4 regions of the Pseudomonas sp. Os17 genome follow, and region 1 is predicted to be linked to each of the others. Evidence: predicted binding sites of a transcription regulator. Region 1 holds the regulator's gene; each other region holds the start of a gene.

Evidence for each region. Region 1 encodes FliA, which starts transcription of late flagellar genes. Its sites were predicted from a motif close to CTAAAGTTTNNNNNNNNNNNGCCGNTAA; they were not measured.
Region 2: flgM (flagellar biosynthesis anti-sigma factor FlgM) is a predicted target of FliA. The motif match lies at 3,908-3,935, and genes of this name have one in related genera.
Region 3: POS17_RS15420 (methyl-accepting chemotaxis protein) is a predicted target of FliA. The motif match lies at 3,478-3,505, and genes of this name have one in related genera.
Region 4: POS17_RS09645 (methyl-accepting chemotaxis protein) is a predicted target of FliA. The motif match lies at 2,181-2,208, and genes of this name have one in related genera.

Annotation. Positions count from the first base shown of each region.
Region 1 covers NZ_AP014627.1:1,853,292-1,860,506, forward strand. Annotated here, with positions in the region: gene flhF (flagellar biosynthesis protein FlhF) at 1-488, shown strand, start outside; gene fleN (flagellar synthesis regulator FleN) at 607-1,437, shown strand; gene fliA (RNA polymerase sigma factor FliA) at 1,434-2,174, shown strand; gene POS17_RS08350 (chemotaxis response regulator CheY) at 2,340-2,711, shown strand; gene POS17_RS08355 (protein phosphatase CheZ) at 2,742-3,530, shown strand; gene POS17_RS08360 (chemotaxis protein CheA) at 3,543-5,816, shown strand; gene POS17_RS08365 (protein-glutamate methylesterase/protein-glutamine glutaminase) at 5,864-6,979, shown strand; gene POS17_RS08370 (flagellar motor protein) at 6,979-7,215, shown strand, end outside.
Region 2 covers NZ_AP014627.1:5,129,509-5,136,723, forward strand. Annotated here, with positions in the region: gene flgD (flagellar hook assembly protein FlgD) at 1-60, opposite strand, end outside; gene flgC (flagellar basal body rod protein FlgC) at 76-519, opposite strand; gene flgB (flagellar basal body rod protein FlgB) at 523-930, opposite strand; gene cheR (protein-glutamate O-methyltransferase CheR) at 1,181-2,008, opposite strand; gene POS17_RS22430 (chemotaxis protein CheV) at 2,053-2,985, opposite strand; gene flgA (flagellar basal body P-ring formation chaperone FlgA) at 3,061-3,822, shown strand; gene flgM (flagellar biosynthesis anti-sigma factor FlgM) at 3,974-4,291, shown strand; gene POS17_RS22445 (flagella synthesis protein FlgN) at 4,340-4,807, shown strand; gene POS17_RS22450 (flagellar brake protein) at 4,904-5,650, shown strand; gene POS17_RS22455 (MFS transporter) at 5,709-7,079, opposite strand; gene POS17_RS22460 (glutamine synthetase family protein) at 7,154-7,215, opposite strand, start outside.
Region 3 covers NZ_AP014627.1:3,528,479-3,535,693, forward strand. Annotated here, with positions in the region: gene POS17_RS15395 (FMN-dependent NADH-azoreductase) at 86-697, opposite strand; gene POS17_RS15400 (LysR substrate-binding domain-containing protein) at 829-1,737, shown strand; gene POS17_RS15405 (MmcQ/YjbR family DNA-binding protein) at 1,734-2,093, shown strand; gene POS17_RS15410 (DUF1294 domain-containing protein) at 2,090-2,512, opposite strand; gene POS17_RS15415 (undecaprenyl-diphosphate phosphatase) at 2,509-3,339, opposite strand; gene POS17_RS15420 (methyl-accepting chemotaxis protein) at 3,633-5,267, shown strand; gene pnuC (nicotinamide riboside transporter PnuC) at 5,355-5,918, shown strand; gene POS17_RS15430 (AAA family ATPase) at 5,915-6,439, shown strand; gene POS17_RS15435 (hypothetical protein) at 6,768-7,211, shown strand; gene POS17_RS15440 (hypothetical protein) at 7,213-7,215, shown strand, end outside.
Region 4 covers NZ_AP014627.1:2,127,665-2,134,879, reverse strand. Annotated here, with positions in the region: gene acnA (aconitate hydratase AcnA) at 1-1,052, shown strand, start outside; gene POS17_RS09650 (CPBP family intramembrane glutamic endopeptidase) at 1,229-2,020, shown strand; gene POS17_RS09645 (methyl-accepting chemotaxis protein) at 2,238-3,803, shown strand; gene POS17_RS09640 (alpha/beta family hydrolase) at 3,956-4,651, opposite strand; gene ccoN (cytochrome-c oxidase, cbb3-type subunit I) at 4,751-6,175, shown strand; gene ccoO (cytochrome-c oxidase, cbb3-type subunit II) at 6,186-6,794, shown strand; gene POS17_RS09625 (cbb3-type cytochrome oxidase subunit 3) at 6,798-7,028, shown strand; gene ccoP (cytochrome-c oxidase, cbb3-type subunit III) at 7,025-7,215, shown strand, end outside.

The DNA.
Region 1 (7,215 bases):
CGGTGACCCATGTCGATCCTGGCCAATCCCTGGCCCAGGCGCTGGACCCGCTGCTGCGCAAGCGCGTGGTGCTGATCGACACCGCCGGCCTGCAGGCCAGCGACCCGGCATTGCGCATGCAGCTGGAAAGCCTGGCCGGTCGCGGGATCCGCGCGAAGAACTATCTGGTGCTGGCGACCACCAGCCAGAAGCAGGTGCTGACCGCCGCCTACCACAGCTACAAGCGCTGCGGTCTGGCCGGTTGCATCCTGACTAAACTGGATGAAACAGCCAGTCTTGGCGAGGTCTTGAGCCTGGCCATCAGTCATGAATTGCCGGTCGCCTATCTGACCGACGGCCCGCGGATTCCTGACGATTTGCACCTGCCTCGCCGGCATCAGTTGGTGAGCCGCGCAGTGAGCGTGCAGATGCAGGAAGAACCCAGCGAAGAAGCCATGGCCGACATGTTCGCTGACCTCTACCACAGCCCGACCAAGCGGGTCGGCTGAGTTAGACATGAAAAGATTGCAGTGTATCTACATCGATGGTCTGCCATGCATTGTTCCAACGGTGAACGCGCAGCCAGTTATGTGGCCCCGTCTAAGTAAGACAAGGTAAAGAAAGAACATGGGCAGCATGCATCCCGTACAGGTGATTGCGGTGACCGGCGGCAAGGGTGGCGTCGGCAAGACTAATGTGTCAGTGAACTTGTCCCTGGCTCTGGCTGAGCTCGGCCGGCGGGTCTTGCTGCTGGACGCCGACTTGGGACTGGCCAACGTCGATGTCCTGCTGGGCCTGACACCCAAGCGCACCCTGGCGGATGTCATCGAAGGGCGCTGTGAGTTGCGCGATGTGCTGCTCCAGGGCCCCGGCGGTATCCGTATCGTCCCGGCCGCCTCCGGTACCCAAAGCATGGTGCACCTGAGTCCCGCCCAGCATGCCGGCCTGATCCAGGCCTTCAGCGACATCGGCGACAACCTCGATGTGCTGGTGATCGATACCGCTGCGGGTATTGGTGACTCGGTAGTCAGTTTTGTACGCGCGGCCCAGGAAGTGTTGCTGGTGGTCTGCGACGAACCGACTTCGATCACCGATGCCTATGCGCTGATCAAGTTGCTCAACCGCGACTACGGCATGAACCGTTTCCGGGTCCTGGCCAACATGGCCCAAAGTCCTCAGGAAGGGCGCAACCTGTTTGCAAAATTGACCAAGGTCACGGATCGCTTTCTGGACGTAGCCTTACAATACGTCGGCGCAGTTCCCTACGACGAAAGCGTGCGCAAGGCCGTGCAAAAGCAGCGTGCGGTCTATGAAGCCTTTCCTCGTTCGAAGTGTGCATTGGCGTTCAAGGCCATCGCGCAAAAAGTCGATACCTGGCCGTTGCCGGCGAACCCACGCGGGCATCTGGAGTTTTTTGTCGAGCGCCTAGTGCATCAAACAGCGGGACCGGTGCTATGACTGCCAGCGGCTACAACCTCTACAAGAAGTCGGCACGTGACAGCCAATATGAATTGATCGAGCGCTACGCGCCTCTGGTCAAGCGCATTGCCTATCACTTGCTGGCGCGGTTGCCGGCCAGTGTTCAGGTGGAAGACCTGATTCAGGCCGGAATGATCGGTTTGCTGGAAGTGTCGACCAAGTACGACGCGAGCAAGGGGGCGAGTTTCGAAACCTATGCGGGTATCCGTATCCGCGGGGCGATGCTCGACGAGGTTCGCAAAGGCGACTGGGCACCGCGTTCGGTGCACCGTAATACACGCATGGTCAGCGATGCCATTCGTGCAATTGAAGCTAAAACCGGTCGTGACGCTAAAGATCACGAAGTTGCGGCCGAACTTCAATTGAGTCTCGACGATTATTACGGGATTTTGAACGACACCTTGGGCAGCCGTCTGTTCAGTTTCGACGACCTGTTGCAGGACGGCGAACATGAAGGGCTGCATGAGGATGGCGCCAGTGCTCATCTCGAGCCGTCACGGGACCTGGAGGATGAACGCTTCCAGGCTGCCTTGGCGGATGCGATTGCCAATTTGCCGGAGCGCGAGCGACTGGTGTTGGCGCTGTACTACGACGAAGAACTGAATCTCAAGGAAATCGGTGAGGTCCTGGGGGTCAGCGAATCGCGGGTCAGCCAGTTACACAGCCAGTGCGCGGCCCGTTTGCGGGGGCGTTTGGGGGAGTGGCGAGCGCGCTGACAGGCAGTGTGGGGACACTGCGATCGGGACCGGTAAGGCAAGCGCTGCGCCGGTCTTGCAGTATGTGCTCCATGCAGTCGTTGTGTGTTATGCCGAATTGATTGAATGGCGCGTTCAGGTGCTGGATGCGTTTAAGACTGCTTGGAGGTCGAATTGGACAAGAACATGAAAATCCTCATCGTTGATGACTTTTCAACGATGCGGCGGATCATAAAAAACCTGTTGCGTGATCTGGGTTTCACCAACACGGTCGAGGCCGACGATGGCACTACCGCCATTCCGGTACTCAACAGCGGGAGCATCGACTTTCTGGTAACGGACTGGAACATGCCGGGCATGACCGGGATCGACCTGCTGCGCCACGTGCGTGCCGATGAAAAGCTCAAGCACCTGCCGGTGTTGATGGTGACTGCGGAAGCCAAGCGCGAGCAGATCATCGAAGCTGCCCAGGCCGGCGTTAACGGCTATGTAGTCAAACCATTCACGGCTCAGGCGTTGAAAGAGAAGATCGAAAAGATCTTCGAACGCATCGGTTGATGTACGTAGCCATTCCGCCACGGGGGAGCTATGGAGCATAACGAATCTTCACTGGGCGACTTTGAGTCGACCCTGAAAAAACATGCGCTGGAACTGGTCGAAAGCCTGGAAAAGGGCAAGTTCGGCGAAGCTGTGCAATTGATCCATGAGCTCAATCAGACCCGTGACCGCGGCCTGTATCAGGAAGTGGGCAAGCTCACCCGCGAGTTGCATAGCGCGATCGTCAATTTCCAGATTGACCCGCACATGCCGCAAGCCGAGGAAGTTTCACAGATCACGGATGCCACTGAGCGCCTGTCCTATGTGGTCCGGCTCACGGAAGCCGCCGCCAACCGCACCATGGACCTGGTAGAGAGCAGCACCCCGCTGGTCAATGGCCTGAGCACTGAAGCCCAGGCCCTGAGCGCAGATTGGGGACGCTTCATGCGGCGCGAGGTCGGTGCTGAAGAGTTTCGCGAACTGGCGCGCCGGGTCGACAGTTTCCTGACGCGCAGCGAGCAGGAAACCCGCACCGTTTCCGGCCACCTTAACGACATTCTGCTGGCGCAGGATTACCAGGACCTGACCGGTCAGGTGATCAAGCGTGTGACCCAGTTGGTCACTGAAGTCGAAAGCAATCTGCTCAAACTTGTCTTGATGGCCAGCCAGGTCGATCGCTTCGCCGGTATCGAACATGACCGTGAATCGATCCTCGCGGAAAAAGATCCGCAAAAACATCTCGCCAAGGGTGAAGGTCCGCAGATTCATGCCGATAAACGGGAAGACGTTATGTCCGGTCAGGACGATGTAGACGATTTGCTTTCCAGCCTTGGATTCTAGGAGCACCCATTAATGAGCTTCGGCGCCGATGAAGAGATCCTTCAGGATTTCCTGGTTGAGGCCGGCGAGATTCTAGAGCAACTGTCCGAACAACTGGTCGAGCTGGAAAGCCGACCGGACGATGCGGACCTGCTCAATGCAATTTTTCGCGGTTTTCACACTGTTAAAGGGGGCGCCGGCTTCCTCCAGCTCAATGAGCTGGTGGAGTGCTGCCACATCGCCGAGAACGTCTTCGACATCCTGCGCAAGGGTGAGCGACGGGTCGATTCGGAGCTGATGGACGTGGTGCTCGAGGCGCTGGACGCGGTGAACGGCATGTTCAGCCAGGTCCGTGAGCGCACCGAAATCACTGCTGCGACACCGGAACTGCTGGCCGCGTTGGCGCGTCTGGCCGAGCCTGCCGGTGCCGAACCTGCAGCGCCGGCGGTCGAAGAAGTGGCCGAAGTCGCTGCCGAGCCTGAGCCCGAGGCTGAGGCCCCATCAGGGGATATCACCGATAACGAATTCGAACTCTTGCTCGACTCGCTGAATGCCGCCAAGGCCGACGCCGAGGCTGCGCCTGCTGCCGCACCGGTGGCCGAGGGCGAGCCTGCCAGCGATGAGATCACCGATGCCGAGTTCGAGTCCCTGCTGGACCAGCTGCATGGCAAGGGGCAGTTCGCTCCCGATGCCGTAGCTCCCGCAGCGCCTGCTGCTGCCGCTGGTGCTGCCGCGGCTGGCGACGAAATCACCGATGACGAATTTGAAGCCCTGTTGGACCAGTTGCATGGCAAGGGCAACTTTGCCGTGGACGCACTGGAGTCAGCAGTGGCCGCGGTGCCTGCCGCGCAGGCGCCCAGCGCCGCAGCAGCCGGTAGCGACCTGATCACCGATCACGAATTCGAATCCCTGCTGGATGAGCTGCACGGCAAGGGCAAGTTCTCTGAGGCCCCGGGTGCGGCGAAACCTGCAGCGGCAGTTGCCCCTGCTCCGGCTGCAGCAACCAGCGCCGCCGTCGCCAAACCCGTGGCCAAGAAGCCCGAAGCCAAGGCCGAAGCGCCGAAACCGGCTGCGGCTGCAGCGCCGGCACCGGCTCGTGCCGCAGCGGCGCCGCCAGCGGAAAAACCGGCCAGCGAAGCGGAAACCACGGTGCGGGTCGATACCGCGCGCCTGGACGAAATCATGAACATGGTCGGCGAGCTGGTGCTGGTGCGTAACCGTCTGGTGCGCCTGGGCCTGAACAGTGGCGACGAAGCCATGTCCAAGGCGGTGTCGAACCTGGACGTGGTGACTGCCGACCTGCAGACCGCGGTGATGAAGACCCGCATGCAGCCGATCAAGAAGGTGTTCGGGCGCTTCCCGCGTCTGGTTCGCGACCTGGCCCGGCAGCTCAAGAAAGAGATCAACCTGGAACTGGTGGGGGAAGAAACCGACCTCGACAAGAACCTGGTAGAGGCCCTGGCCGACCCGCTGGTGCACTTGGTGCGCAACGCGGTGGACCACGGCATCGAATCGCCGGAAGAGCGCGAAGCCTCGGGCAAGGCCCGTGGCGGCAAAGTGGTGCTGGCGGCGGAGCAGGAAGGTGACCACATCCTCCTGTCGATTTCCGACGACGGCAAGGGCATGGACCCCAACGTTCTGCGAGCCATTGCCGTCAAGCGCGGCGTGATGGACAAGGACGCCGCCGACCGCCTGAGCGACACCGAGTGCTACAACCTGATCTTCGCCCCGGGCTTCTCCACCAAGACCGAGATCTCCGACGTCTCCGGCCGGGGCGTGGGCATGGACGTGGTGAAGACCAAGATTTCCCAGCTCAATGGCTCGATCAACATCTACTCGACCAAGGGCCAGGGTTCGAAGATCGTCATCAAGGTGCCGTTGACCCTGGCGATCATGCCGACCCTGATGGTGATGCTGGGCAACCAGGCGTTCGCCTTCCCGCTGGTCAACGTCAACGAAATCTTCCACCTCGACCTGTCCCGCACCAATGTGGTGGACGGCCAGGAAGTGGTGATCGTGCGTGACAAGGCATTGCCCCTGTTCTACCTCAAGCGCTGGCTGGTCAGTTCCGCCGCTCATGAAGAGCAGCGTGAAGGCCACGTAGTGATCCTTTCGGTGGGCACCCAGCGGATCGGCTTTGTCGTCGATCAGTTGGTGGGCCAGGAAGAAGTGGTCATCAAGCCCTTGGGCAAAATGCTTCAGGGAACCCCAGGCATGTCCGGCGCCACCATTACCGGTGACGGCCGCATCGCTCTGATTCTCGATGTTCCGAGCATGCTCAAGCGTTACGCCGCACGGCGTATTTGATTCGGCGGGGAGGGGCGGTTGGCCTCGCCCCACCTAACGGAGTGTTTATGGCAGTCAAAGTCCTGGTGGTGGACGATTCGGGTTTTTTCCGCCGCCGCGTCTCGGAAATTCTTTCAGCGGATTCGAATATCCAGGTCGTCGGTACGGCGACCAACGGTAAAGAGGCGATCGATCAGGCCCTGGCGCTCAAGCCGGACGTGATCACCATGGACTACGAGATGCCGATGATGGATGGCATCACCGCAGTACGGCATATCATGCAGCGCTGCCCGACGCCGGTCCTGATGTTCTCTTCCCTGACCCATGAAGGCGCTCGAGTGACCCTCGATGCGCTGGATGCCGGGGCCGTGGATTTCCTGCCGAAGAATTTCGAAGACATCTCGCGCAATCCCGAGAAGGTCAAGCAACTGCTGTGCGAGAAAGTCCACAGCATCTCGCGCAGCAATCGTCGTTTCAGCAGCTACAGCGCTCCGGCGCCGCAACCGGCTGCACCGGCTCCGACTCCGTCGAGCTTCGGCGGTGCGCGCCCGGCGCCAGCACCGGCTCCGGTCCGCGCTCCGGCAGCGGCTCCAGGTCCGGCATCGCCGGCGCCCAAGCGCAAGGCCTACAAGCTGGTGGCGATCGGTACGTCCACCGGTGGCCCGGTGGCCCTGCAGCGGGTCCTGACCCAGCTGCCGGCCAACTTCCCGGCCCCCATCGTGCTGATCCAGCACATGCCGGCGGCCTTCACCAAGGCCTTCGCCGAGCGTCTGGACAAGCTCTGCCGCATCAGCGTCAAGGAAGCCGAGGATGGCGACATCCTGCGTCCAGGCTTGGCGCTGCTGGCGCCGGGCGGCAAGCAGATGATGATCGACGGTCGTGGCGCGGTGAAGATTCTTCCTGGCGATGAGCGTCTGAACTACAAGCCGTGCGTGGACATCACCTTCGGTTCTGCGGCCAAGTCCTACAGCGACAAAGTTCTGGCGGTGGTCCTCACCGGCATGGGCGCCGACGGTCGCGAAGGCGCCCGCCTGCTCAAGCAGGGCGGCAGCGCGGTCTGGGCCCAGGATGAAGCCAGCTGCGTGATCTATGGCATGCCCATGGCCATCGTCAAAGCCAACCTGGCGGACGCGGTGTACAGCCTGGACGACATCGGCCGGCATCTGGTCGAGGCCTGTCTCTGATGGATGTGCTCAGCCTAATCGGGATCATCATGGCGTTTGTCGCCATCATCGGCGGCAACTACCTGGAAGGTGGTCACCTGTCGGCACTGGCCAACGGCCCGGCCGCACTGATCGTGCTCGGCGGCACTATCGGTGCGGCCTTGCTGCAGTCGCCGTTGAGCGCTTTCAAGCGAGCCATGCAGATCCTGGTGTGGATCCTGTTTCCGCCGCGGGTCGATCTGCCCGGCGGCATCGAC
Region 2 (7,215 bases), 3.3 Mb from region 1:
TGACGAGTTGGCCAATACGTCCTTGAGGGACGGGCCGCTGGTGGTGTCAGTAACGCTCATTGGCTTCGCCCCTTATCACTGACCGAGGGTCAGGACCTTCTGCATCATGGTTTTGGCGGTGTTCATCATTTCAGCGTTGGTCTGGAACGAGCGGCTGGCGGAAATCATGTCGGCCATTTCTTCCACCACGTTGACGTTGGGGTAGTAGACATAACCCTTGGCGTCGGCGGCCGGATGGTTCGGTTCGTAGCGAGCTTCCAGATTGCTCTGGTCTTCCACCACGCCCAGCACCTGCACGCCCTGGCCTGCGGCGTCCTGGTTCTGGAACAGCGAATCGCTGCCGCCACTCTGGGCACCCTGGAACATGGTGGCGAATACCGGATGACGCGCGCGATAGGTCTGGTCGATGCTCGACGACACGCTCTCGGCGTTGGCGATGTTACTGGCGACGGTGTTCAGACGCGTGGTCTGAGCGCTCATGCCACTACCGGCAATATTGAAAACACTGGCGAGGGACATGGATTACTCTCCGCGCAGGGCTGCTACCAGCCCTTTGAATTTGCTGTTGAGCAGCGTGAAGCTGGCCTGGAAGTCCACCGAGTTCTGCGCATAGCTCGATTGCTCCAGCTGGGCGTCCACGGTGTTCTGGTCGATCGAAGGCTGCATCGGGGTCCGATACAGCAGCGACTCGTCGCCACTGCTCAGGCCCTGGGCTTCGATGTGCCGGGTGTTGGTCATGTTCAACGCGAAGGTGCCGTTCTTGACCTTTTCGTTCTGCTCGGCGAGCACGGCGGAAAAGTCCAGATCCCGAGCCTTGTAGTTCGGGGTGTCGGCGTTGGCGATGTTGTTGGCCAGCACTTCGGCGCGCTTGGCGCGAAAGCCAAGAGCCTGTTCGTGGATACCGAGCGCTTTATCGAAGCTGATGCTCATGTCGGAAACCTTTGGGTGACCTGATTTTTCGTAATCTGGCTTTAGCAAGCTACGTGCCAAGTCCTTAAGCCCCGTAAATCAAGGCTTTGCCGACAGCGGCAAGACGGCAATGCCAGAAAAGCGGCAATGGCCTTCCGCGAATCGCCGGCAAAGCGGCAAGCGCCCTGCCGCATTTGCCACTGTTTGCAAGAAACTGACGCGCACAAAAAAGGAGGCCTGATGGCCTCCTTTTCGCTGCTGCAACTGTTGATCACTTCGCCTGGTAGATGATCCCCGGGCTGCATTGCACCATCTGGTAATGGTCCGGCAGGCCATTGAGCGCTTCGGAAGCCCCCAGAAACAGATAACCGCCAGGTTTCAGAGTGCTGTGAATGCGCATCAGGATGTCCTTCTTGACCTCGGCCGAGAAGTAGATCAGCACATTGCGGCAAAACACGACATCGAACTTGCCCAGACTGGCATAGCTGTCCAGCAGGTTGAACGAGCGAAACTCCACTCGACTCTTGATCGGCGCCTTGACCACCCAGCGTCCCGGCCCCTTGGGGTCGAAATAACGCTGCAGACGCTCGGCAGAAAGCCCGCGCCCAATTGCCAGGCTGTCATATTCGCCGGTCTTGCAGTTGTTGAGCATGGTTCCAGACAGGTCGGTGGCAACGATCTGCACCCCCATCTTCAACTGGCCCATGTTGCTGCGCTCGAACTCATCGATGGACATCGACAACGAATAGGGTTCCTGTCCCGACGAGCAAGCCGCCGACCAGATCCGCAAACGCTGGTTGGGGCTGGCCTTGATCGCTTCGGGAAGCACCTTGTTCTTCAATACTTCGAAGGGATAGGTGTCACGAAACCACAAGGTTTCGTTGGTCGTCATCGCGTCCACCACCATCTCGCGCAATCCGCTGCGCGGCTGGGTCTGAATCCGCTGAACCAGCTCACCCAAGGTTTTGAGACCTTGCTGCTCCATCAGTTTGTTGAGACGGCTCGAGACGAGATATTGCTTATTTTCCCCGAGCAAAATACCACAGGCTTTTTCCAGGAAGACCCGGAACTGTTCAAAATCCAAATTACCCGTAGACAATGCTGCCGCCTCTTAAATCTTATGTCCGCCAGGGGCTGATGCCCTCAGCTGTGGTCTGCTGCTTTGATCCGGTCAACTACCCGGGAAGCCAGGTCATCAGGACGGAACTTGGCAAGGAAGTCATCGGCACCGACCTTCTTCACCATCGCCTGATTGAACACCCCTGACAACGAAGTATGCAGGATGATATGCAGCTTTTGCATGCGTGGATCATTACGTATCTCGGCCGTGAGGGTGTAGCCGTCCATTTCGGGCATCTCGATGTCGGAAATCATCATGAGGAATTCCTCTTCCGGCTTCTTGCCCTCATCCACCAGCTTGCGCAAGTAGTCCAACGCTTGTCGCCCATCGTTCAAGGCCACCACCTCGACACCTACGGTCTGCAGGCAGCGAGTCACCTGTTTGCGCGCCACCGATGAGTCATCAACGGTCAGCACCCGCAGGGAAACAGCCTTGTGTTGGGTCTCGACATCCACCACGCCCACCGAAATGGACTCCGAGGTAGGGGCGACTTCCGCCAGCACCTTCTCGACGTCAATGATCTCGACCAACTGATTGTCCACCCGAGTGACAGCCGTGAGGTAATGGTCACGGCCAGTCCCCTTGGGCGGCGGATGGATTTCTTCCCAGTTCATATTGACGATGCGTTCCACCGAGCGCACCAGAAACCCTTGGGTCTTGGTGTTGTACTCAGTGATGATGACGAACGGATTGCTCTGATCCTGCAACCCGCCAGCACCGGTGGCCATTGCCAGATCCAGGATCGGAATGGTCGCCCCTCGTATATTCGCGACACCGCACACCACAGGATTGGATTTGGGCATCAGGGTCAGCTTGGGGCATTGCAGCACCTCGCGAACCTTGAACACGTTGATCCCGTAGAGCTGCTCACCGTCCAGACGGAACAGCAGCAGCTCCAGGCGATTCTGCCCAACCAATTGCGTGCGCTGGTTTACCGAATCCATTACACCAGCCATGCCCAGACTCCCCGAAGCTTTAAGATCCGACGCACGCTCATTGCTAAACGGCACGGCGCTTGCTTTTTAACTGTTATGAACGCCAAAACGACATTTTTCCGACGCCTGACATCCCCCTACCGCACATTGCTCTGCGGGCTGTCGGCGTTGTGTATCTTAAACCCTGGCGGCCCTGCCGTTGCTGATTCGGTCACCCTGCCTGATCTACTTATCGGCGTCACTCAAGGGTTTCTTGAATTCACGGTAGAAGACTACCTGGCTACCAGTCAAACGGAAGGACGCTACGAAATTCAGGTCAACCAGCTGGATCCCCGTATGCGCATGCCGGCGTGCGACAAGGAATTGACAGCGAGCCTGGAAAGTCCTGCCCAGCCACTGGGCAGGGTCACGGTCAAGGTACGCTGCGAAGGCAGCTCGCCCTGGACCGTGTTCGTCCCGGCCCAGGTCAAACTGTTCCGCGAAGTGGTCACCAGTTCACGACCGCTCAAACGCGCCGGCATCATCGAGCCCGAAGACGTTGTGCTGCGCGAGCGGGACATCAGCCTGAGCAATCAGGGCTACCTGACCTCGGTAGACCAGGCCATTGGTCAGAAACTTGTCCGACCAATGGTCGCCGACCAACTTGTTACCCTGGGTCATCTGGAACAGGCAGAGGTGGTGCGCAAAGGCGATCACGTAGTGATCTCGGCACGCAGCGGCACCCTGAATGTACGAATGCCGGGAGAAGCACTGTCTAACGGCGGTATGAGCGAGCAGATTCGGGTCAAGAACCTGAATTCGCAACGAGTGATCAAGGCTCGTGTCACCGCCCCTGGACAGGTGGAAGTTGCCATGTAGATAACTGGCGCTCGACTCGCTCGTTCCCTAAACTGTGGCCAATCAGAGGTCGCAGATCCCTGCGTTGGCTTATCGACAATCGAGCCTAAAGTTTTTCAGGGTATGGCCGAAAACATGGCAAGCGTCCAAATACCCAGAGGTTTTCTTCATCATGGTCATCGACTTCAGCCGTTTAAACAGCTCCCCTTTACTGACAGGCAGTACGCGTACCGGCACCAGCAAGGAAACCGGCGATGCCGGCAAGTCCGTGCCGCTGGCAACTGCAGCCGAGACCAGCAAAAGCGGGGAATCGGTACACCTCAGCAATGAGGCTCAACAGTTGCAGAAAATCACCGACAAGCTGCGCGATCAGCCTGCTGTCGACAAGGCCCGAGTGGCCGAGTTGAAGCAAGCCATTGCCGATGGCAGCTACAAGGTCGACAGCAACCGTGTAGCCAGCAAACTGCTCAACTTCGAAGCCCAGCGCTAGCCCCAGGCTTGCGCCAGGCTTTTGGACGCTTAATCCCCAAGGCCAGCCATGCACGACACGAATCTACTGCAACTGATCAACGACGACCTTGCTCCAGCGCAACAACTGCTGGAACTGCTCAGAGCCGAATCCGTAGCCCTGCACGGCCGTGACATGCCGCTGCTGGAGGATATTCTGGCGCAGAAACAGGCCCTGGTCATTTTGCTGGAACAGCATGGCCGCAAACGCACAGAGATCCTCGCCAGCCTTAACCTGCCGACCAATCGTGCCGGTCTTGAACAACTGGCCAGTCACTCGAGCGTGGGCGATCAACTGCTTGAGCAGGGCAGCCGACTGACCCAACTGCTCGCCGACTGCCAGGCCACCAACGAGCTCAATGGCCGCTCGATCCAGATTCAGCAGGCCAGCACTGCCAACCAGTTGAAAATTCTCAACGGCGGCGAACCCCCAGCCCTTTATGACGCCCGCGGCTCCACCTCTATGCTTGCGAAGCCCCGCCCACTCAGTCAGGCTTAAACCCCAAAAATGAGCGCGCGCTACCAAGCCGTGAAACATGCTGGCAGAATGCCAGCTCCTGCGTGTAGTTGTATTTTGTCTGGAGATTGATGAACCGTGTTCAACGCCTCAAACGCGGAAGATGCTCCGCAGCCACCCAAGGTGTTCACCACTGCGTTGGAAATTTCCTCCAACCTGCGGTTGCTGCAAGAGAGCCACGACCCGCTGATCATCACTTTCCATGAGCGCAGCCAGCGTTTCCAGAGCTATCTGGTGGAAGTGGACCGCGACAGCAACATGATTGCTCTCGATGAAATGATTCCCCGCGACGGCGAGCGCTTCCTGCTGGCAGGCGAACCGTTTCGTGTTGAAGGCTTTCATGAAGGCGTGCGCATCGCCTGGGAAAGCAATGGCACGCCAACCCTGGACGAGTCCAATGGCGGCCGCTGCTACCGCACCACCTTGCCGGACGAAGTGGTCTACCATCAGCGCCGCAACGCTTTCCGTGCCGCACTCAAATTGGCGCAGTTGGTGGATATCGAACTGAGCGGCGAAAAACTCAAGTCCCCGTTGACCGGCAAGCTGCTGGATATCTCCGCCACCGGCTGCAAACTGCGCTTCGATGGCGATATTTCCTCGCGCCTGCAACTGGGCCAGGTCTACGAACGTTTTATCGCCGCCCTGCCCTTCGGCAGCATGACTGCCCCGGTCGAGCTGCGCTATCTGCACCACGAAGAACGCATCGACACCACGTTTGCCGGCGTGCGCTTTCATAACATGAGCGGCCTGGTCCAGCGCCAGGTAGAGCGCTTCGTCTATCAGTTGCAGCGTGAAGCACGGCGCTTCGACAAAGACGACCTCTGATTCAGCAGACACCATTGAAAACGGGCAGAGCCTTGCGGCGACTGCCCGTTTTGCATTTCTAGGGCCTGGCCCCGCTCAGGTGATCCCGAGCGCAATCCTCGGGCGGCACCTCATCCGGCGCTTGCGGCGTATCGGGCTCTGCAGCCGGCGTGGCGTCAGGCGCGGGAGCGGTCTGCATCTGATCCTGGACCACCTGCTCGTCTACCCGCGGATCGAGAGCCGCCACCAGAGGCGAACTGGACATACTGTCCGGCATCGCCACGTGATGCAGCGGCGCATCGTCCACCTGATGCAGATTGGTCACCGCCTTCGGTCGAATCCGCCAGACCAGCACCAGGGCAAAGAAACTGAAGAAGGCATAGAGCATCTGGCTGCCGAACAACTTCATCAGCACCCCAGCCACCAACGGGCCGACGCTTGCCCCAACGCCATAGGTGACCAACAGCATCGCCGTCAGCGAGACCCGTCGATCACTTTCCACATGGTCATTGGAAAAAGCCACCGCCAGCGGATAAAGGCAGAACTGCACCAGAGAACAGAGGAATCCAAGGACGAACAGCAGTTCCAGAGGCACTGCCGGCAGCACCGCCAAGGGCAAGGCCACCACTGCCAGGAACAAGGCAAAACAACGAATCAACAGGGCCCGATCATAACGATCGGACAACCAGCCCAGCGGCCATTGCACCACCAGCCCGGCAAAGATACAGCTGCCCATGAACAGACCCACCTGCTCGGTGCTAAGCCCCTGCTGCGAGGCGTAGAGCGGCGCCAGGCCGTAGAACGAGCCGACGATCAGGCCCGAGCCCAATACGGTACTCAGGGACTGCGGCACCCGCTTGATAAAGAAGCGCGGCTCCATCGGCGCCGGGTGCAGAGGTGCCGGGTGAATACGCCGGGTCATGGCCACCGGCACCAGGCACAAGGCAAAGCACAGGGCTACCAGCATCAACAGCTCCGGCCCCAGAGCCGGGTGCATGACCAGTATCAACTGCCCCAGCACCAGCCCCAGGTAAGAAGCGATCATGTAGCCGCTGAACACCAGGCCACGCTGATTGGCGTCGGCCTGCTCATTGAGCCAGCTTTCGATGACCATGTACTGACACATCATCCCCAGGCCGACGATCATCCGCAGCACCAGCCAGGCAGGCAGCCAGTCCACCAGACCGTGCCCAAGCACCGCCGCGCCGACGATCCCGGCACAGGTGGCGTAGGCACGGATGTGGCCGACCCGGGCAATCAGCCGATGACCCAGCTTGCCGCCCAATACCAGGCCGAAATAGTTCGCCGCCATCAGGGCTCCCACCCACAGGCCATCGACATGGTCGGCAGCCAGGCGCAGGGCCAGATAAGTGCTGAGCAGACCCGAGCCGATCAACATCATCAGCGAAGCGAAATAAAGCGCTCGAAAGGATTTCCAGATTTGGCGCATCGGCGTTCCGAGCGGCTCCTTGAATGAGGTGCCGGCCCCCGGACAGATCGGGGCCCGGCCAGCGACGGGTTAGGTTATGCCTGGGCCGCTAACACACGCCGCTCCCAGGGAGTGATTTCATCAAAGAAGCTGGTCA
Region 3 (7,215 bases), 1.7 Mb from region 1:
CTCCGCATCCTGATCACTTCAAGCAGTGATCAGAATACAGAGTCTAGTGCTGCCTGCCGTACAGGAAAGCGTCTTTACACAAGCCTTACGCCGCGGCGAAGAGTTGCTCGCTGATTTGCGCCTGGGCATCGCTCAGGGCTTTGCTGCGCACTTCTTCACCGTAAGCCAGGCCGTGGGCACGAACGAACTCGATGTCGGTGATACCGAGGAAACCGAACAGCACCTTGAGGTAATCCTCGTGGGCAGCCCCAGTGGCCTGGCCCACATGCAAGCCGCCGGAGGTGGAAACCACTATCACTTTCTTGCCTGCGCACAGGCCTTGCGGGCCGGCTTCGGTGTAGCGGAAAGTCTGGCCGGCCACGGCAATGCGGTCGATCCAGGCCTTGAGCTGGGTCGGAATGGTGAAGTTGTACATCGGCGCGGCAATCACCACCGCATCGGCGGCCTGGAATTCGGCCAGGGCCTGGGCGCTGAGCTCGGCCTCATGCTGCTGTGCGGCGTCCCGCAGTTCAGCGGCGGTGCCGGCGGCCACCAGGGTGGCTGCGGAGAAGTGGCTGATGGCATCCCCGGCCAGGTCGCGGTAGGTCACGGTTACCTCAGGCTGGGCGGTTTTCCAGGCCTGGACCACGCTTTGGCTCAGCTGACGGGAGGCCGAGTTGTCACCAAGGATGCTGGAATCGATATGCAAGAGTTTCATCTGGGATCTCCAAGTGAGGACCGCCACTGGGCGATCGGATGTGCGCAATCCTACAGATGAATTCAATAGCTGATTAGACGGCATAAATGCGATAGTTCGTCCCATCAGCAGGACAATCGAGCCCTCCTCTCATGCAAGACCTCAACGATCTGTATTACTTCGCCAAGGTGGTGGAAGCCGGTGGCTTCGCCGCCGCCGGGCGTTTGCTGGGCATTCCCAAGTCGCGGCTGTCGCGGCGCATCGCCGAACTGGAAGAGCGGCTCAAGGCCCGCTTGCTGCAACGCACCACCCGCCAGCTCAAGCTCACTGCCGTGGGCGAGCGTTACTTGCGCCATTGCCAGGCGATGTTGCTGGAAGCGGAAATGGCCGATGAAGCCGTGGCCAGCATGGCCAGCGAACCCCGGGGACGCCTGCGGGTGTCGAGCCCGGTGGGGTTGGCCCATGAGTTGCTGACACCGCTGGTCAGCAGCTACCTGCAGAAATACCCCCAGGTGCAACTGGAGATGCTCTTGCTCAACCGCCGCGTCGACCTGGTGACCGAAGGCATCGACGTGGCCCTGCGGGTGCGTGAACACGGCGATGAAGATCCGCTGCTGGTGACCCGCCGCCTGCGCCCGGCGCAAACCGCAATCGTCGCCAGTCCCGACTTTGTGAAGGAGCACCCGGTGCTGCATCCGGAAGACCTGCGGCAGCTGCCCATCCTCGGCGCCCTGGAGGCTGATCGGCTGGTGCACCTGCGCCTGCTGGACCAGCAAGGCCAGGCCTGCGACCTGGCCCTGGAAGCGCGCCTGGGCATCGACGACTTCATCGTGCGGCGCGCCTGTGCCCTCGCCGGCCTGGGCTGCACCGTCCTGCCGATGCTGTATTGCGAGGCTGAACTGGCCAGCGGCCAACTGGTGCAGATGCTGCCGCAATGGTCATTGCCCGGCGGCTGGCTGCAAGCGGTGTATCCTCACCGCCGCGGTGTGTTGCCGGCGGTGCGGGCCTGGATCGAGCACCTGAGCGAATCCTTCGAAGGCTGTGGAGAAAGACTGCTGTGAAAGACGCAATCCTCACTGAACAACAAGTGGCGCAGTTCTGCCTGGACCTGCCCGGGGCGCGCGAGGACTACAAATGGGGCGGTGTGCGCGTGTTCTCGATCGCCGGCAGCAAGATGTTCGCCCTGCAGAACCTGCGGGGCAGCTCCCTGGCCTTCAAGGTCGACCAGGAGCTGTTTCTCGGCCATGTCGACCGTCCGGGCATTGCCCCGGCGCCCTATCTGGCGCGGGCGCACTGGATCATCATGCAAACGCCCTACCCGCTGGGTGCCGAGGAACTCCGGGCACTGCTGCAACGCTCCCATCAACTGGTGGTGGGCAAGTTGCCCAAGCGGGCGCAGGTCGGGCTGCTGCTCTAGAACAGGCTCAGCAGGCTGTTTTCCAGGAACAGCCGGTCAATCCAGTAGACCTGATGCAAGGCCACGATCAGCCAGAACAAGGTCTGATAGGACAGTTTGCGGGTCTTGTGCCGCAACAGTTGCTGGGCCAGCAGGGCCCCGGGCCAGCCGCCGGCCAGTTCCAGGGCGTGCAGCACATTCTCCGGAATCCGCCGGCCCTCGGCCCGGGCCTGACGCTTGTCGTGCCAGTAACACAGGAACGTCAGCAGGCTGACCGCGCCGTAAGCCACCAGGGGCACGATCGAGATGCCGCGCCACCACAGGGACAGCGAACCGAACAACGGCAAGGCGCACAGCACGACCAGCACCAGCAGCTTGAACCTCAGGTGGCGGATTCGCGCAGCGCTGCCCGGCTGCGGTGCGCGGCCGGCGCCTTTCACGACTTGACCGCCGTCCAGTCGACCCAGCCGAACTGCCAGGTCGCCAGGATCAGCAGGCCGAAGGCGATGCGGTACCAGGCAAACGCCGCATAGCTGTGGCTGGCAATGAACTTCAGCAGCCCCTTGACCGCGATCATGGCGAAGATGAAGGCCGTGACGAAGCCGATGGCGAACACCGGAAAATCGTCAGGCTGGAACAGGTGCCGGTACTTGTAGCCGGAATACACCGCGGCCCCGACCATGGTGGGCATGGCCAGGAAGAACGAAAACTCGGTGGCGGTCTTGCGCGACAGGCCGAACAGCAGCCCGCCGATGATGGTCGAGCCGGAGCGCGAAGTCCCGGGGATCATCGCCAGGCACTGGGCACAACCGACTTTCAGTGCGTCCTTCCAAGTGATCTCGTCCACGCTTTCGGCGTGCACCCGGTGCTGGCGCCGCTCGGCCCAGAGCATGATCACCCCGCCGATCACCAGGGCCGTGGCCACGGTGATGGGGTTGAACAGATAGGCGTGGATCAGGTCGGCGAAGATCCCCCCCAGCACCACCGCCGGTAGAAAGGCGATCAGCAGGTTGACCGTGAAGCGCTGGGCCTTGGGCTGGTTCGGCAGACCGATCACCACCTCCAGGATCTTGCGCCGAAACTCCCAGACCACGGCCAGGATCGCACCCAGCTGAATGATGATGTTGAAGGCCATCGCCCGCTCGCCACCGAAGTCGAGCAGGTCAGCGACGATAATCTGGTGTCCGGTACTGCTGATGGGCAAAAACTCGGTCAGGCCTTCGACAATCCCGAGTATCAATGCCTGTGCGGCGCTCCAAAGATCCATTAATCCCCCATAAGGCGATGCTCGTGGCATGCCTCTTTTTTAAGTAGTCGACTCAGTCACTGCGCTGGGCGCAGGTGAAATTTTCCGGCCGTAAGTTCAACACAAGCCCATGAAAATTCTGTGAAAAGGGCAGAAAGGTTCAGGTTTTGCGCGAAGGCGCCGAAATCCTAACAGACAGGCGCAAAATACACCGCGATGTTATTGGACTTCCGTAGGGTAGGCGCTCGAAGGCAGGCGTGCTTGGATGCACACGGCCTTTTATGACAAGTACAAAAACCAGGAGTGACCGGATGATGAATAGCTTGCGCAAGATGTCCATCAGTCAGCGTTTGTGGCTGATCCTGATCGTGGCAGTGCTGACCCTGGTGACTCTGGGCGTGATGATGCTTGGACAGATTCACGGTGACCTGTACCAGGCCAAGGCGCAGAAAACCCAGCATGTGGTGCAGACCGCCGCCGGTGTGCTCACTTACTACCAGGGCCTGGAAGCCGCCGGCAGCCTGAGCCGCGAACAGGCGCAGCAACAGGCGCTGCAAGCCATCCGCGGGTTGCGCTACAACCAGAACGACTACTTCTGGATCAACGACCTGAGGCCGGTGATGATCATGCACCCGGCCAACCCCAAGCTCGACGGACAGAACCTGGCGGCGGTCAAGGATCCGGACGGCTTCGAGGTGTTCAATGAAATGGTCGCCCTGGCCAAGTCCAAGGGCGCCGGCATGGTGGATTACCGCTGGCCCAAGCCCGGGGCCGAGCAGCCGGTACAGAAGACCTCCTATATACAGCTGTTCCAGCCCTGGGGCTGGATCATCGGTTCCGGGGTCTACATCGATGACCTGCAACAGGAGTTCTATGCCCAGGTCCTGCAGGCCTCCTCCATCGGCCTGGTGATCGCCCTGCTGATGACCGTGCTGGTGGTACTGATCGTGCGCAGCATCGTCAACCCGCTGCGCGAGACGGTGCACGCCATGGCCAACATCGCCAGCGGTGAAAGCGACCTGACCCGGCGCCTGGATACCCATGGCCAGGACGAAGTCACCGAGCTGGCCCGGCATTTCAATGGCTTCACCGCCAAGTTGCGCGGGGTGGTCACCCAGTTGCAGTCCAGCGCTGCCGCACTGGAGCAGTCATCCAGCGAGCTGGGCAGCAACGCCAGCGAAGCCCAGGAACGCAGTCAGCAACAGTCCCAGCAGATGGAACAGGTGGCCGCGGCCATCAGTCAGGTCACCAGCGGCGTACAGGATGTGGCCAGGAATGCCGAACACGCGGCCAGCGAAGTGCGCGAAGCCGAAGCCCAGGCCCAGCAGGGCCAGCTCAACATCGACGGCAGTCTGCAGCAGATCGACCAGTTGTCCGCGACCATCGACCAGGCCGTGGAAGTGATCCGCACCCTGGCGACGGAAAGCACCCAGATCGGCAGCGTGCTGGAGGTGATCCGCGCCATTGCCGAGCAGACCAACCTGCTGGCCCTGAACGCCGCCATCGAGGCCGCCCGGGCCGGGGAACAGGGCCGGGGGTTTGCCGTGGTGGCCGATGAAGTGCGCCTGCTGGCTCAGCGTACCCAGCAGTCCACCGCGGAAATCCAGGGCATGATCGAACGCCTGCAGAGTCACTCCGAAGCCGCGGTCAAGGTCATCGGCGACAGCAGCCGGGCCTCGCAGTCGACCATCGAACAGGCCGGGCTGGCCGGCACCAGCCTCAACGCCATCGGCCAGGCCTTGCGCACCCTCAACGGCCTGAACGCCTCGATCGCCAGCGCCACGCTGCAACAGGCCCACGTGGTGGAGGACATCAACCACAACGTCGGTCAGGCCGCGGGCCTGTCCCAGGGCACCGCACTGGCCGCCCAGCACTCCAGCGCCGCCAGCCGGCACCTCAAGGAGCTCTCGGAACAGCTCAACGGCCTGCTGCGCCAGTTCCGCGTCTAGGCGCCACGGGCGCGCGGCTCCGGGCTAACGTCCGGGGCCGACTCTGGGTACAATCCGCCCCCTCCTCCACTTCCCCAAGGAACCGCCATGTCCGGGCTTGAACTGTTTGCCGCTGCGCTAGGCGTGATCGCCGTCTGGCTGACGGTCAGGCAGAACCCCTGGTGCTGGCCCATCGGCCTGGTCATGGTGCTGCTCTACAGCTGGATCTTCTACGAGGTCAAACTCTATTCCGACATGCTCCTGCAAGTGGTCTACGCCGTGCTGCAGCTCTATGGCTGGTGGCAATGGACCCGGGGTGGCGATCAGCATCAGGGGCGCCCGGTCAGCCAGTTGCAGACCGTCGGCCTGCTCCAGGGCCTGGCCCTGGGGGCGCTGGGCAGCCTGTTGCTGGGCGCGGCCATGGCCCACTGGACCGACGCTGCCCAGCCCTGGCTCGATGCCGCCCTGACCGCCTTCAGTCTGGTGGCGCAGTGGTGGATGGCGCAGAAACGCGTGCAATGCTGGCCATTGTGGATCGCCGTGGACGTGATCTTCGTCGGCCTGTTCGTCTACAAGGCGCTGTACCTGACCGCCGCGCTCTACGCCCTGTTCACCCTGCTGGCGGTCCAGGGCTGGCGCACCTGGCGCGCCGACCCGGCCCTGCAATCGTGAAGGTGCTGGTCCTCACCGGCCCCGAGTCCAGCGGCAAGAGCTGGCTGGCGGCCGAGCTGCAAGCGCACTTCGGCGGCATCCAGGTGGGCGAGTACGTGCGCCACTTCATCGAGCAGGAACGCCGCGACACCTGCCTGGCGGACATCCCCGCGATCGCCCGTGGCCAATTGGCCTGGGAGGATCAGGCGCGCTCGCAGCAGCCGGCCCTGCTGATCCTCGACACCCACCTGCTGAGCAACCTGCTGTGGAGCCAGGCCCTGTTCGGCGATTGCCCGGCCTGGCTGGAGCCGCAACTGCTGGCCCGCCACTACGACCTGCACCTGCTGCTATCGCCGGAGGATGTGGACTGGAGCGATGACGGTCAGCGCTGCCAGCCGCAACTGGAACAGCGCCTGGCCTTCTTTGCCGCCACCCGGCAGTGGCTGGAGCGCCATGGGCAAGCCTATCGGGTCATTCGCGGGGATTGGCAGGCGCGCCGGCAACAGGCCTTTGCCCAGGTCCGGCAACTGCTGCAGGACTGATCCTGCCGGGTGGCCCGGCACCAGAGTGTCCATTTCTGAAACACTCCCCAGCCGATCAGGCCGCCATTTCCGGGGCCTGCGTCACGCGCGGGAGAAACTGTTAAGTCACTGATACACCCCTGCAGCAACCCCTGTTGCAGAGCATTTGCAAGGCCATGGCTAGTGGCCGGTATGGCGAACTGTCTCAAGCATGAAACAGTCAGGCGGCCCATTTCCGCACTGCATTCGCAAACCCTTGAATCTGCAAGACAAATCAAAAGCGGCACGGCTTCTGCTCTCTCCCTGTCAACGCTGACTAGGGCCAGCACTGAGAAGAAGGAATGCCGCCGTGGGGACTCTGAAGCAACGTTTCACCCGCCTACTGCTGATCGGCTGTGCCGTCAGCGCGGTGCATAGCCTTCCGGTCCTGGCAGCAGGCAATGGCCAGATCGTTCTGGAACGCCAGGTGCATCCGACCCCTGCCGGTCGTCCCCTGAATCTGGATCCCAACCCGACCACGGTCAACGCCAATCCGTCGGGGCCGGTCACCGGCACACTCAACAACGAAATGAGCGACAGCGAGTTCGCCGGCATCAACAGCGGTTCGCTGGTTCGCGGCGCCGTGATGCCCAACGGCAGTGGGGTCGCCGGCCTCAACGTGGTGACCAATCCCAACGGCCTGCCCGGCATGAGCGCTGGCCACGGTGGCGGCTCCGGGTCGTCGATCTCCGGGTCGATCAACCGCTCCATCAGCTCCGGCATGGCGCCGTTGAGCAACATCGGAGGCCGCTGAGATG
Region 4 (7,215 bases), 270 kb from region 1:
AAACCAACTGGCTGGCCTCGCCGCCGCTGGTGGTGGCCTATGCCCTGGCCGGTACGGTGCGCATCGACCTCAGCAGCGAGCCCCTGGGGCACGGCAAGGACGGCCAGCCGGTGTACCTGCGGGACATCTGGCCCAGCAGCCGGGAAATCGCCGACGCCGTAGCCCAGGTCAACACCCGGATGTTCCACAAGGAATACGCCGAAGTGTTTGCCGGTGATGCGCAGTGGCAAGCCATCGAAGTGCCGCAAGCGGCCACCTATGTCTGGCAGGACGACTCGACCTATATCCAGCACCCGCCATTCTTCGATGACATTGCCGGCCCGCTGCCGCAGATCACCGATGTCAGCGGCGCCCGGGTCCTGGCCCTGCTGGGGGACTCGGTGACCACCGACCACATCTCCCCCGCCGGCAATATCAAGGCCGACAGCCCGGCCGGCCGCTACCTGCGGGACAAGGGCGTGGAACCGCGGGACTTCAACTCCTACGGCTCACGGCGTGGCAACCACGAAGTGATGATGCGCGGCACCTTCGCCAACATCCGCATCCGCAACGAAATGCTCGGCGGCGAGGAAGGTGGCAACACCTTGTACATTCCCACCGGCGAGAAGCTGGCGATCTATGACGCAGCCATGCGCTACCAGGCCGACGGCACGCCGCTGGTAGTGATCGCCGGCCAGGAGTACGGCACCGGCTCCAGCCGCGACTGGGCGGCCAAGGGCACCAACCTGCTGGGGGTCAAGGCGGTGATCGCCGAAAGTTTCGAACGGATTCACCGCTCCAACCTGGTGGGCATGGGGGTCTTGCCCTTGCAGTTCAAGCTGGATCAGAACCGCAAGAGCCTGAAGCTCACCGGCAAGGAAACCCTGGACATCCTCGGTCTGAGCGATGTGGAACTGACACCGCGGATGAACCTGCCCCTGGTCATCACCCGCGAAGATGGCAGCCAGGAGAAAATCGAGGTGCTGTGCCGCATCGATACCTTGAATGAAGTGGAGTACTTCAAGTCCGGAGGGATCCTGCACTACGTGTTGCGGCAATTGATTGCATCCTGATCCGCCACGAAAACAGACACCGCCTACGGGCGGTGTTTTTCGTCGGGCTGTCGAACAAAACGCAGCTGGTTATACTTGCCGCCCGCCGGAACTGACCCACCGGTCGCAAAAACGACTACAGATCCGGCGCTGTACGACGTCTCTGCAATACCCATTCTTCGCAACAAGGATTCCACATGACCGCTCTGCCATGGATGTATCTGGCACTCCTTTCTATTGGCTACGCACTGGCCCTGAGCTATGGCCAATTGGGACTGCTGGCTGCCCTTTCGATCCTCCTTCTGCTCTGTGCCGGCCTTGCCGTGCGCCAGCAACGCAGCCGGGTCGGCCAATATCTGGGCCACGGCCTGTTCGTGGTGCTCGCCCTGGCCCTGGCCATGCACTGGCTGCCCGGCTTCTACAACGGCCGGGCCATCGACCCGCAACGTTTTACCGATGATGCCGTGCCGTTTTCCATGTACCTGAACCAGGACAAGCCGCTGATCGGTTTCTGGCTGCTGCTGGTGTGCCCGTGGATCGTTGGCCGACGCTCGTTGCGCCTGTCGCTGTATGCCACCGCCGTGGCCCTGACCCTGTGCGCCGTGGCTGCGCTGGGTGGCGCACTGCTGCTGGGGATCATCAGCTGGGCCCCGAAATGGCCGGATCAGGCCTGGCTGTGGGTGCTCAACAACCTGCTGCTGGTGACCCTGGTGGAGGAAGCGCTGTTCCGTGGCTATATCCAGGGCGGTCTTAGCCGACGCTTCAAGGCGCTGCCCTACGGCGAGAACCTGGCGCTGCTGTGCGCAGCCCTGCTGTTCGGCCTGGTCCACCTGGGCGCGGGGTGGCAATGGACCCTACTGGCGGGCATCGCCGGGGTCGGCTACGGTCTGGCCTATCGTTTTGGCGGCCTGAGCGCGGCGATTGCCACTCACTTCGGTCTCAATCTGCTGCATTTCGGCTTGTTCACCTATCCGATGCTGGCCGGATAAGCGGCCGGTTATTTAGCCAAACCAGTACTTCAGAAGTATTGACTGCCAAGGAAGAAGGTCAATGATTAGCCCCTCGCCAACGCCTGCTGAAACCCGCAGGCGTTTTTTGCAAGCGACACATTCTGCCAATAAGACCCAGAGCCGATTATTGAAAAATAATTTCAATAATCGGTTGAAGCGGCCGACAACCCATCAAAGCCTTGCGGATTGAAAAACCATGCGTAATAACCAGCCTGTCACTCAGCGCGAACGTACCTTCCCGGCTCAACAACGGTTGATTTCCACCACCGACGCCAAAGGCGTGATCACCTACTGCAACGACGCCTTTGTCGAGATCAGTGGGTTCTCCCGTGAAGAACTGGTTCGCGCACCGCACAACCTGGTACGTCACCCCGATGTGCCGGCGGCGGTGTTTGCGCACATGTGGGGCACCTTGAAACAAGGCTTGCCATGGATGGGCATCGTCAAGAACCGCTGCAAGACCGGCGACCACTACTGGGTCAACGCCTATGTAACGCCGGTGTTCGAAGGCAACCAGGTGGTGGGCTACGAGTCGGTACGGGTCAAACCCACCGCCGAGCAGGTACGCCGCGCCGAAGCCCTCTACCAACGCATCAACACCGGCAAGTCGGCCATTCCCAAGCGTGACAAGTGGTTACCGGTGCTGCAGGACTGGCTGCCGTTCATTCTGGTCAGCCAACTGAGCTTCATGATCGGCGCCTGGCTCAACTCCCATTGGGGCTTTGCCCTGGCTGCGGCGCTCTCGGTACCGCTGGGCCTGCTGGGCCTGAGCTGGCAGCAACGCGGCCTCAAGCGCCTGTTGCGCCTGGCCGAGCAGACCACTTCCGACCCGCTGATTGCCCAGATGTACACCGACAGCCGCGGCGCCCAGGCACGCCTGGAAATGTCGATCCTGAGCCAGGAAGCGCGCCTGAAGACCTGCCTGACCCGCCTGCAGGACACCGCCGAGCACCTCAACGAGCAGGCTCGCCAGTCCGATACCCTGGCCCACAACAGCTCCAGCGGCCTGGAACGTCAGCGGGTCGAGACCGAGCAAGTGGCCACCGCAGTCAACCAGATGGCCGCCACCACCCAGGAAGTGGCCAGCCACGTGCAACGCACCGCCGACGCCACCCAGGAAGCCAATCGCCTCACCGGTCGTGGCCGGGACATCGCCGGGGAAACCCGTGAAGCCATCCAGCGCCTGTCGGTGGTGGTGGGCGAAACCGGCCTGACCGTGACCCAGCTGGCCAAGGACAGCGACGAGATCGGCGGCGTGGTGGACGTGATCAAGGGCATCGCCGACCAGACCAACCTGCTGGCATTGAACGCGGCCATCGAAGCGGCACGCGCCGGAGAAATGGGTCGCGGCTTTGCCGTGGTCGCCGATGAAGTGCGTCAGTTGGCCCAGCGCACCAGCGAGTCCACCGGGCAGATCCACACCCTGATCGCCAAGCTGCAGCAAACCGCCGCCACTGCCGTGCAGACCATGGACGCCGGTCATCGCCAGGCCGAAGAAGGCGTGGCCCGAGTCCTGGAAGCCGACCAGGCGCTGGTGGGCATCAGCGAAGCGGTCGCCAATATCACCGACATGACCACCCAGATCGCTGCCGCCACCGAAGAGCAAAGCTCGGTGGCCGAAGAGATCAGCCGCAATATCAGCACCATCGCGCAACTGGCGGACCAGACTTCGGAGCAGGCCCAGCACTCGGCCGCACTCAGCGAAGCCCTGACCCTCACCGCACACACCCAGTACTCGCTGGTGGAGCGTTTCAACCGTTAAGCCCGCCCGGGTTGGCGAGAAAAACCGCAAGCTCCGGCTTGCGGTTTTTTTATGCCCGCAAACCCGCCCAACGACCGTGGGAGCGAGCTTGCTCGCGATAAGTCTTCAGAGGTTCGAGGGCCGGGTTCGCGAGCAAGCTCGCTCCTACAGGATCAGGCCAGTGTTTGCAGGAACGCCGCGACCTTTGCCGCCGCAGACTCCAGATGCTGCTCATGGGTGAAGCCTGAGGCCTTCAGGGGCTTGAGATCGTGATCAGCGGCCGCCAGCCAGTACAGCTCGATACTGGGCGCCAGCGAGTAGGCTTCGACCGCCTGGCGATTGCCCAGGGCGTCACGCTCGCCCTGCACGATCAGGCTCGGCGTCGCCAGTTCGGCCAGGTGCACAACCCGCGGCTTCTCCGGCTTGCCCGCCGCATAGAAGGGATAACCCAGGCACACCAGGGCGTCGGCCGCCAGTTCGTCGGCCAGCAGGCTGGCCATGCGCCCGCCCATGGACTTGCCGCCCAGCGCCAGGACCCCAGTGACATAAGGTCGCACCAGAGCATGCACCTCACGCCAGCATTCCAGGAGTTTGCTCGCCGGGTTGGGCGGCCGCTTGCCGCCGTCCAGGCGCCGCTGGGCCATGTAGGGAAACTCGAAGCGCAAGACGTTCACCCCATGCCCGGCAAGGCGTGCAGCGATGTCGTTCATGAACCCGCTGTCCATCGGCGCGCCGGCACCGTGGGCCAGGATCAGCGTCGGTGCTTCCAACGGGTCGGCAACAGCGGCGACCTCCCATAACCAGCCGCGCTCCTGCACGCACTGCGCCCATTGATCCCCGTCAATACTGGCCTTGTGCTCATTGCTCATGCTTGCCTCGCTTTTAGTCTGCCTATAACTCCAGACGAAGTGAGCGCGCCTTGCCGTGCGCAGTCGCTTTCACTTCAGCTGAACCGTGGATGGGGAACCATGAACACTTCTATCAGTACCGCCTACAACTACAAGGTGGTCCGCCAATTCGCCATTATGACGGTGGTGTGGGGCATCGTCGGCATGGGGCTCGGGGTTTTTCTCGCTGCCCAGTTGGTCTGGCCTGAACTCAACTTCGACCTACCGTGGACCAGCTTCGGCCGTCTACGTCCGTTGCACACCAACGCCGTGATCTTCGCCTTTGGTGGCTGCGCGCTGTTTGCCAGCTCGTTCTACTCGGTGCAACGCACCTGCCAGACTCAGCTGTTCGCGCCGAAAATCGCCGCGTTCTGCTTCTGGGGCTGGCAACTGGTCATCCTCCTGGCGGCCATCAGCCTGCCATTGGGCTACACCAGCTCCAAGGAATACGCCGAACTGGAATGGCCGATCGATATCCTGATCACCATTGTCTGGGTGGCCTACGCCATCGTATTCTTCGGCACCCTGATGCAGCGCAAGACCAAGCACATCTATGTGGGTAACTGGTTCTTCGGCGCCTTCATCATCACCGTGGCCATCCTGCACATCGTCAACAACCTGGAACTGCCGGTCAGCTTCACCAAGTCCTACTCGGTGTATGCCGGTGCGACCGATGCGATGGTGCAATGGTGGTACGGCCACAACGCCGTGGGCTTCTTCCTGACCGCGGGCTTCCTGGGGATGATGTACTACTTCGTACCCAAGCAGGCCGAGCGTCCGGTGTACTCCTACCGCTTGTCCATCGTGCACTTCTGGGCATTGATCACCCTGTACATCTGGGCCGGTCCGCACCACTTGCACTACACCGCGCTGCCGGACTGGGCTCAGTCGCTGGGCATGGTGATGTCACTGGTACTGCTGGCGCCAAGCTGGGGCGGTATGATCAACGGCATGATGACCCTCTCGGGCGCCTGGCATAAGCTGCGCAGCGACCCGATCCTGCGCTTCCTGGTGGTGTCCCTGGCGTTCTACGGCATGTCGACCTTCGAAGGTCCGATGATGGCGATCAAGACCGTCAACGCCCTCTCGCACTACACCGACTGGACCATCGGCCACGTACACGCCGGCGCTCTGGGCTGGGTAGCGATGATCTCCATCGGCGCCCTGTACCACCTGATCCCGAAAGTCTTCGGCCGCGAGCAGATGTACAGCGTCGGCCTGATCAATACCCACTTCTGGCTCGCCACCATCGGCACCGTGCTCTACATCGCCTCGATGTGGGTCAACGGTATCGCCCAGGGCCTGATGTGGCGTGCGGTCAACGAAGACGGCACCCTCACCTACTCCTTCGTCGAAACCCTGGTGGCCAGCCACCCAGGCTTCATCGTGCGACTGGTCGGTGGTGCGATCTTCCTCAGCGGCATGTTCCTGATGGCTTACAACACCTGGCGCACCGTGCGTGCCGCAGTGCCAGCCGAAGTCAACGCCGCTGCGCAGATGGCCTGAGGAGTCCGCAATGAAACACGAAACGATTGAAAAAAACGTCGGCCTGCTGATGCTGCTGATGGTCTTCGCGGTGAGCATCGGCGGTCTGACCCAGATCGTCCCGCTGTTCTTCCAGGACGTCACCAACAAGCCGGTGGAAGGCATGAAGCCCTACACCGCGCTGCAACTGGAAGGCCGCGACATCTACATCCGCGAAGGCTGCGTACAGTGCCACTCGCAGATGATCCGTCCGTTCCGCGCCGAAACCGAACGTTATGGCCACTACTCGGTGGCCGGTGAGAGCGTCTGGGACCATCCGTTCCTGTGGGGCTCCAAGCGTACCGGTCCGGACCTGGCCCGAGTGGGCGGCCGCTACTCCGATGACTGGCACCGCGCGCACCTGTACAACCCGCGCAACGTCGTGCCCGAGTCGAAGATGCCGGCTTATCCGTGGCTGGTGAACGCTCCGGTGGATAGCAGCCATACCGAAACCAAGCTCAAGGTCATGCGCACCCTGGGTGTGCCGTACACCGACGAAGACATCGCCGGCGCTACCGCCACGCTCAAGGGCAAGACCGAGATGGACGCCCTGGTGTCCTACCTGCAAGTGCTTGGCACTGCGATCAAGAGCAAGAGGTGAGCCATGGGTTTTGAACTCGATAGCGGCATGATCCGCGGGCTCGGGACCCTGGTGGTGATGATCGCCTTCGTCGGCCTGTCGATCTGGGTGTTCAACTCAAAACGCAATCCCGAGTTTGCCCAGGCACGCCTGCTGCCCTTCGCCGACGACCCGATGCCGGGTACGGCACCGGCCGGCAACACAACTGATGACGCTCAACCTCAAGAGCCTGCAACAAGGAGCATTCGGCCATGACCACCTTCTGGAGTACGTGGATCTGCGTACTGACCATCGGCAGCCTGATCGGCCTGACCTGGCTGCTGGTCGGCACCCGCAAGGGTGAAACCAAGGGCAGCGTGGACCAGACCATGGGCCACGCCTTCGATGGCATCGAGGAGTACGACAACCCCCTGCCGCAATGGTGGTTCCTGCTGTTCGCCGG